DNA from 2 places in the Citrobacter amalonaticus genome. Region 2 is predicted to be linked to the other one. Evidence: predicted binding sites of a transcription regulator. Region 2 holds the regulator's gene; the other holds the start of a gene.
What was found. The regulator PurR, encoded in region 2, represses purine synthesis genes. The targets are predictions, from matches to a motif close to CANGCAAACGTTTGCNTG.

Region 1 (4,406 bases), 960 kb from region 2:
TTAAGGGCGTATCGGCGGTAAGGATCGCGCGATAGTCCGTTCCATCGTTCATGAGAAATCCTGAAAAAGACAAACAGCAATGGACGGGATTTTACGCGCGGAAGGAGAGGACGGGGAAGTATAAGTTAAACTTCCCCGCATTTTAGGCTTACTTGAGCTGAGTTTGCGCCCAGAGGATACCGCTGGCGTATTCCGTCGGCAGCAGCGGCGAGAGGGCTTCCAGCGTGGCGCTCAGTCGCGCGGTATCGCTGTCGGTCAGATTCAGGTGACCCACTTTACGCCCTGGACGCACCTCTTTGTCGTACCAGTGCAGATGAACCAGCGGCAGTTTCAGCCAATCGTAGTTCAGATCGCTGCCAATCAGATTCACCATTACCGACGGACTGTCCACCACCGGTGACGGCAGCGGCAGGCCGGTAATCGCCCGCAGATGCAGCTCAAACTGGCTGATGCTGGCGCCGTTTTGCGTCCAGTGACCGCTGTTGTGTACGCGCGGGGCCAGTTCGTTGATCAGCAGACCTTCCGGTGTCACAAAGCACTCCATCGCCATCACGCCGACGTAACCCAGATCCTGCATGATGGCCGAAAGCATGGTTTCGGCCTGCGCCTGCTGTCTGGCATCAGCGCGCGGGAAGGCGACGCTGGTGCGCAGAATACCGTCCTGATGCAGGTTACGCGTCAGTGGGTAGAACACCGTGCTGCCGTCATGTGCGCGTGCGCCAACGAGCGACACTTCACCCGAGAAATTAATGCCCTGCTCAACAATGCATTCGCCGTAGTTGTCGTCCGGCAGTTGATCGGTTTCATCGGCACGTAGACGCCACTGACCACGACCGTCATAACCACCGACGCGACGTTTCACGATCGCCAGTTCGCCTAAACGGGTAAAGACAGCAGGCCATTCGCTTTTGTCGGCCAGCAACTGCCACGGCGCGGTCGCCAGACCGAGCTTATCGAAAAGCTGTTTTTGCGTCAGGCGGTCAGCAATGATTGGGAATACATCGCGGTTAACGAAGGCCGGATGACGCGCCAATTCACGCGTTAACGCGGTTTCCGGCCAGCGCTCGATTTCTGCGGTAATCACGCTTTGCTGAAAAGGCACGGCAGCCGGTTCCGCATCCAGCCCGACCGGCCAGACGGCGATGCCCAGCGGTTCACCCGCCTGACGGAGCATCCGGCCTAATTGCCCGTTGCCCAGTACGCAAACCTGTTTCATGCCGCACCTCGCGGATCCGGATTCTCCAGCACCTCATCCGTTTGCGCCTTGCGCCAGTCGGTCAGGCGCTGATGCAGCGCTTTATCATGCGTTGCCAGAATCTGCGCCGCCAGCAGCGCCGCGTTAGCCGCGCCCGCTTTACCAATCGCCAGCGTACCGACCGGAATACCGCGCGGCATCTGCACGATAGAGTACAGGCTATCGACGCCGCTCAGCGCCGCGCTTTGTACCGGAACGCCCAGTACCGGCACCAGCGTTTTCGCCGCAATCATACCTGGAAGATGGGCAGCGCCACCCGCGCCAGCAATAATTACCTGATAGCCGTTCTCTTCGGCGCTTTCGGCAAAGCTGAACAGTTTATCGGGAGTGCGGTGGGCAGAAACCACTTCTACGTGATGTGGGACATCCAGGATTTCAAAGATTTCGGCGGCGAACTGCATGGTAGCCCAGTCGCTTTTGGACCCCATCACGATGGCGACACGCGCCGGATTATTGCGGGAAGACATGCGTCTGAAAACTCCTGTGGTGCGGGACACACTGCTTTTGAGGCCACAGAGAATAGCACGATACTACGCCAAGGAAAACGGTTGCGTAGCTGGATTTTAAGGCTTCCTGCGACGTCAAAAGAGATTTTGCTGGAAACGTACCGGTTCCAACAGAAGCGGATCGACCCCCTCAGTCCCCCCTGACAAAAAAGGACTCTGCGGATCATGTTTTTTGAAATTGCTGTTGGCTTGATGCTGATTGTCGGTCGCGTAGCAATATTGACATCCATGCAGGCAGGTGTTGTAGGTGCCGATGTCTATGCTCTTCACACATCCACAGGCCTCACGTTGACCTGAATCTTTGCTATCAGGGATTAATAAGCCAAATAAGTCATTAATCAGCGCCTCATCAATACACTTCCCATGCTGAATGCCTTGCCCGGTAAGATTGGCTTCTTCGGCACAGGAGTAAATGTCCAGTCCATGTTGCCGGGCAATCTCTGATAATTTTTGCGACAACGCTAAACAGAGTTCATGGTTTTGCGTGATATCGCTGTAAATGAGCGAATCAATCGCCTTCAGGTTTTTTTCTGTCTTTTGATAGAAATCAGCGAAGCTAATGACGACGCGCCGGGTATGGCCTTCTAATTCGCTGGCGATTTTACTGAACAGGCGGATATGTTCGTCAAACGGAAGGTGGTTTGAAAACAAAATGGGATCATAGCGCCAGATGACTTTTTCAGCGCCGACTTTTGCTGACAGTCGTTTGAATACGTCGAGCGCTTTATGCGGATTTAAGGTTTTAGACTCAATCAACCGCGGATACCCGGTGAGGGTGAACTGGAAATAAAAGCGATGACCGATTTCAGTGAGCTCATCGATATAGGGAAGCAGTTTCGTGGGATTGCGTGTCCAGAATACGATCGCATCAACATCTTCAGGTCGCAATGACACCCGAGAGACCTGGTGATAGTTAAAAGGATTCCGGGTCAGCAAAAAGCCAGCGTGAATGCGGTTCATTAACCACTCACTGTAGAAAGCAGGTATATCGGTGCGACGGCTGGCGCTAATAATCATCGCGAGTATTCCAGTATTAATAATGAGAGAGCTTTTTTCTCAAAACGGGAAAGCGATCAGTTCCACATCGTCCGGCGTGACTTTAACCATTGAACCTTCATGATGCCAGGCGCCTAACACGACGCGGAAGGCGGGTTCACCATTAGCAGTGAGCGGGTGAACATCAGGACGGTGAGTATGGCCGTGAATCAGCCACTGGACATGGTGTTTTTCCATCTCCGCGATAACCGCATGTTTGTTGACGTCCATGATTTCCAGCGACTTGCTGCGGTTGGCGGCTTTGCTGTCGGCACGCATTCGGGCGGCCACGCGTTTGCGAATACACAGCGGCAGGGCGAGGAACAGCGTTTGCAGCCAGCGCTGATGGACTTTTGCGCGAAATGCCTGATAACCCGCGTCATCAGTGCACAGCGTATCGCCGTGCAGGATAAGCACCCGACGACCGTACAGATTGAGTACTTTTTCCTGGGGGAGCAACGTCATGCCGCTTTCGCGGGCGAAGCGTTTGCCAATCAGGAAGTCACGATTACCGTGAATGAAGAAACAGGGGACGCCGGAATCAACAACCGCTTTAATGGCGGCGGCTATTTCACGGTGTAACGGGTTGGGATCGTCATCGCCAATCCAGGCTTCGAACAGGTCGCCCAGGATATACAACGCGTCGGCCTGACGAGCTTCACCCGCTAAAAAACGCAGAAAACCGGCGGTGATCGCCGGTTCTTCCGTGCAGAGATGAAGATCTGCAATAAACAGTGTCGTCACGATTACTCGCTGACGGTCACGTTTTCGATAATGACGTCTTCTTTTGGTACGTCCTGGTGCATGCCGCTGCGACCGGTAGAAACGCCTTTGATTTTGTCAACCACGTCCATACCTTCAACAACTTCTGCAAATACGCAGTAGCCCCAGCCCTGCATGCTTTCGGCGGAGAAGTTCAGGAAGTCGTTGTCGGCAACGTTGATGAAGAACTGCGCCGTCGCGGAGTGCGGAGCCTGAGTACGCGCCATCGCCAGCGTACCACGGGTGTTTTTCAGACCGTTGTTGGCTTCGTTTTTGATAGCTTCTTTGGTGGCTTTCTGTTTCATGCCAGGCTCAAAACCGCCGCCCTGAATCATAAAACCGTTAATCACACGGTGGAAAATGGTGTTGTTGTAAAAACCTTCGCGGCAGTAGTCCAGGAAGTTTTTAACTGTTTCAGGCGCTTTATCATCAAACGTTTTGATTACGATATCGCCGTGATTAGTGTGGAAAGTAACCATTTTTGCATCCTGTTCCGATATAGTGGTGCTTTAACCCAACTAAGGGTCAGAGTTAGGGAGGTGTTATAGCATAACCGCACGCTGCGATCACCTCGCAAAGTGTGCTGCTTCCCGTCCCAATTATGGGTATTATACAGACTTTGTTATCCACACACGTCTTACACGGAATCTTCGATGTTAAAAATCTTTAATACACTGACGCGCCAAAAAGAGGAATTCAAACCTATTCATGCCGGGGAAGTCGGCATGTACGTGTGTGGTATTACCGTTTACGATCTCTGTCATATTGGTCATGGCCGTACGTTTGTGGCGTTTGACGTGGTGGCGCGCTATCTGCGCTTTCTGGGCTACAAGCTGAAGTACGTGCGT
Region 2 (4,406 bases):
TGGGCTACCACAATCGGGTAGATCGCCCCGTTGGCAATCGCCATTACGCAGAAGGGGATCAGGATCTCTGCAAGCGTGATGTGATGGATGAAACTTGCCGCCCAGGTTGCCACCACGCTCAGCGCATAGATAACCAGCAGCCAGGGCAGGAGCTGTTGTCCCTGCCATTTTTGCAGCGCGGCGCGACAGCCGTAGCCGCCAATCAGAAACGCGATGGTTTGCGGTACGTAGCTCAGTCCAATTACCGCCGGGCTGTAGCCCATTTCACTCAGAATAAACGGTGAACCGGTCAGCCACGCAAAGAAGCTGGCAGAACAGGCGGCGTAAATCAGGACGTTGCCGCGGTACGCTTTCGCGCGCAGCAGCGTGGTGAACGTCAGTTTGTCGTTGCTGTCATCGCGAGCCCGGGTGGTGGGCTTTAAAAACAGCGCGGGCAGCATCAGCAACAGTGTGATGAAAAACAGCGTGGCAAAGATCGCCTGCCAGGAAAGATGGGTCAGGATCCAACTGCCTAATAACGGTGCCAGTGCAGGGGACAGCCCAACCAGCGGCATGATGGTCGCGAAAATGCGGTTAATTTTATGCGAAGGATAGTAATCGGTGACCAGCGCCTGCCAGATGACGGTCGCTGCGCAGACCCCCACGGCCTGAATAAAACGCAGAACTAACAGGCCCGTTGCGCTCTCAACCCACAGCATACCCAGGCTGCCAAGAGCGAAGATAGACAGGCCCAGCAGCAGGATCGGTTTTCGACCGTAACGGTCCGAGAGCGGTCCCCACAGCAGTTGTGCGATGGCAAAGCCTGCTAAAAACAGACTCAGGCTGGCGCTGACGGCAGAGGCCGGTGTTTGCAGGTCAGATTGAATGGCGGCAAATGCGGGCAAATACATGTCGGTTGCCAGAAAACCCAACACGCTGAGCCCTGCCAGCCAGACTAAAAACCCTTTTCCTGGTTGCATAGTTGTTCTCTAATTTTGATTAATCACACTGGCGCAGAGTGTAGGGAGTGAATTTCGGCTTGTGAAACGGTAATATTTGTTTATTGCATTCAAAAATTTTGTAGGCAGATTATGTGGTCAGAATATGCGCTGGAAGTCGTCGATGCCGTGGCGCGCAACGGGAGTTTTAGTTCTGCGGCCCAGGAGTTGCACCGGGTGCCTTCGGCGGTCAGCTACACGGTTCGCCAACTGGAAGAGTGGCTGGCCGTCCCGCTTTTTGAACGTCGCCATCGTGATGTAGTGTTAACCCCGGCGGGCGCCTGGTTTTTGAAAGAAGGCCGCTCTGTCATCAAAAAAATGCAGATCACGCGCCAGCAGTGTCAGCAGATCGCCAACGGCTGGCGTGGGCAACTTCCCATCGCGGTGGACAATATCGTGCGACCGGAACGCACGCGGCAATTGATCGTCGATTTCTACCGCCACTTTGATGACGTGGAGCTACTGGTCTTTCAAGAGGTGTTTAATGGCGTCTGGGACGCGCTGTCAGATGGCCGGGTCGAACTCGCCATCGGGGCAACCCAGGCGATCCCGGTGGGAGGACGATACACGTTCCGCGATATGGGTAAGCTGAGCTGGTGTTGCGTCGTTGCCAGTACGCATCCGCTGGCCGCTATGAGCGGGCCGTTAAGCGATGACACGTTGCGCAACTGGCCGTCGCTGGTGCTGGAAGATACGTCCCGCACTCTGCCGAAGCGCGTGACCTGGCTGCTGGACAACCAGAAGCGGGTGGTGGTGCCGGACTGGGATTCCTCCGCGACCTGTATTAGCGCCGGACTCTGTGTCGGCATGGTACCGACGCATTTCGCCAAGCCGTATCTTAACAAGGGGCAGTGGGTCGTGTTAAATCTGGAGAACCCGTTCCCGGATGCGGCCTGTTGCCTGACCTGGCAGCAGAATGATATGTCACCTGCGCTGATCTGGCTGCTGGATTATCTGGGAGACAGTGAAACGCTGAACAAAGAGTGGTTGCGGGAGCCAGATGAGACTCCCGCAGAAGAGGCTTAACGACGGTAGTCGCGGAACGGGCCATCCGCAACGGAGCGGCGCTCCACCAGGCGCGGGTGGACTTCAATAGACTGCGACTCTTCGCGTTTATTGACGATGCGGTCCAGCAACATATTAAAGGCCGTCTCACCCAGCGAATCTTTTGGCTGGTGGATAGTGGTCAACGCCGGCGTAAAGAAACGGGCGTTGCGCACGTTGTCGTAGCCTATCAGCGACACGTCCTGCGGGACGCGCAGACCCATCTCATCGGCGGCGCACAGGGCGCCCATCGCCATGATATCGCCGCCACAGAAGACCGCCGTCGGGCGATGCGCCTGCGACAGAATTTGCTGCATAGCGCGGTAGCCGGATTCCGGCTCGAAGTCGCCTTGTACAATCCAGTTTTCAGGCACTTTAATCAGCGCTTCATCCATCGCCTTCATAAAACCGGCCAGACGGCCTGCGCCAGTGTTACGCTCCATCAGTCCTGGGATCACGCCAATTTCGCGATGTCCGCGCTCAACGAGGTAACGGCCTGCCATATAACCGCCTTCAAAGGCGTTATCAATCACCGTATCGGTGAAGTCGGCTTTGGCTTCGCCCCAGTCCATCACCACCATCGGGATATGACGATATTCTTCCAGCATTGAGAGCAGGGGATCGGGGTATTCGGAACACATTACCAGCAGGCCATCAACGCGTTTTTGCGCCATCATGGACAGATAGGCACGCTGTTTTTCCAGGTTGTTCCAGACGTTACCGAGGATCAGGGTATAGCCCTTCTGGAAGCAGTTCTTCTCAACCGCTTCAATAATTTCGGCAAAATAGGGGGCTTCGCTGCTCGTCGCCAGCAAACCGATAGACTTGGTATGGTTGACTTTCAGGCTGCGGGCAACCGCGCTGGGGGAATAGTGCAATTCTTTGATTGCCGCCCACACTGCATTGCGTGTTTCTTCAGCGACGAAACGCGTTTTGTTAATTACGTGTGACACGGTTGTAGTGGAAACGTTTGCGCGCTTCGCTACATCTTTAATTGTTGCCATTAAATCTCACTCCAGACCCAACCTGAACATTAAATTACGCTAAGTAAACGTTTGCCTTTACTCATCCTGTGCCCAACATCAGGGCTGCGGCACGCCGGGAAACGACACGGAACGTCAGGAAGGGGTCAATGGCCGGTACGCTAATCAAGTAAGCGTCGAATTTTGTCTGATCTTTACGAAAAGGGGAAGTATTAAAAGCACATATCACTCTAAATCGTGGGAGATTTTTACACTCAAGTGTGTAAAAATGCGCTATATCACTTTTTGTGTGGGAATAAAAAGGAGAAAAGTTGATGAGCACCGATCTGAAATTTTCATTAGTGACCACGTTTATTGTTCTGGCTTTAATCGTTGCGGGCGGCCTGACGGCGGCACTGCACTGATCCCCCTCGGGGGAGTTCCTGCTCCCTCGAACCTCCTGTCATATTGTTATTGAATCTGCAAAAGTCTTTTGTATTTTTGTTAACTTCTCTTTTTTTGTGATTGATGTCATGCTTTTGACTCTTAGTTAAGCATCGCGCCCTGTCGCGAAGAGCCGGAGTCATCACTGCATGAAAATTAATTATCCGTTACTGGCGCTGGCCATCGGCGCGTTCGGCATCGGTACCACCGAATTCTCGCCAATGGGTCTGCTGCCCGTCATCGCGCGTGGCGTTGATGTGTCCATCCCTGCGGCAGGTATGCTGATTAGCGCTTATGCGGTAGGCGTGATGGTCGGCGCGCCGCTGATGACGCTGTTGCTGTCACATCGCGGACGCCGTAATGCGCTCATTTTTCTGATGGCTATTTTTACGCTCGGTAACGTGCTCTCGGCGATTTCGCCGGATTACACCACGCTGATGTTGTCACGTATTTTAACCAGCCTTAACCACGGCGCATTCTTTGGCCTGGGTTCGGTGGTGGCGGCAAGCGTGGTGCCGAAGCACAAACAGGCGAGCGCCGTTGCCACTATGTTTATGGGGCTGACCATCGCCAATATCGGCGGTGTGCCGGCGGCGACCTGGCTGGGTGAAACCATCGGCTGGCGGATGTCGTTCATGGCGACGGCGGGGCTGGGCGTTATCTCGATGCTGAGTCTCTTCTTCTCATTGCCAAAAGGCGGTGCCGGGGCGCGTCCGGAAGTGAAAAAAGAGCTGGCGGTGCTGATGCGTCCTCAGGTGCTCTCGGCGCTGCTGACCACCGTACTGGGGGCGGGCGCCATGTTCACGCTCTATACCTATATTTCACCTGTTCTGCAAAGCATCACCCATGCGACGCCGGCTTTTGTGACCGGGATGCTGGTTCTGATCGGTGTGGGTTTCTCCATTGGCAACTACCTTGGCGGAAAACTGGCCGATCGCTCGGTTAACGGCACGCTGAAGGGATTTTTGCTGCTGCTGAT

Region 1: the regulator PurR is predicted to act here: its motif matches at 1,793-1,810, upstream of purE (5-(carboxyamino)imidazole ribonucleotide mutase).

Annotation. Positions count from the first base shown of each region.
Region 1 is NZ_CP014015.2:3,217,784-3,222,189, forward strand. It holds gene mnmH (tRNA 2-selenouridine(34) synthase MnmH) at 1-52, opposite strand, end outside; gene purK (5-(carboxyamino)imidazole ribonucleotide synthase) at 149-1,216, opposite strand; gene purE (5-(carboxyamino)imidazole ribonucleotide mutase) at 1,213-1,722, opposite strand; gene AL479_RS15510 (DUF1848 domain-containing protein) at 1,837-2,778, opposite strand; gene lpxH (UDP-2,3-diacylglucosamine diphosphatase) at 2,818-3,540, opposite strand; gene ppiB (peptidylprolyl isomerase B) at 3,543-4,037, opposite strand; gene cysS (cysteine--tRNA ligase) at 4,212-4,406, shown strand, end outside.
Region 2 is NZ_CP014015.2:4,177,746-4,182,151, forward strand. It holds gene punC (purine nucleoside transporter PunC) at 1-959, opposite strand, end outside; gene punR (DNA-binding transcriptional activator PunR) at 1,071-2,003, shown strand; gene purR (HTH-type transcriptional repressor PurR) at 2,000-3,025, opposite strand; gene AL479_RS20320 (YnhF family membrane protein) at 3,319-3,408, shown strand; gene AL479_RS20330 (MFS transporter) at 3,577-4,406, shown strand, end outside.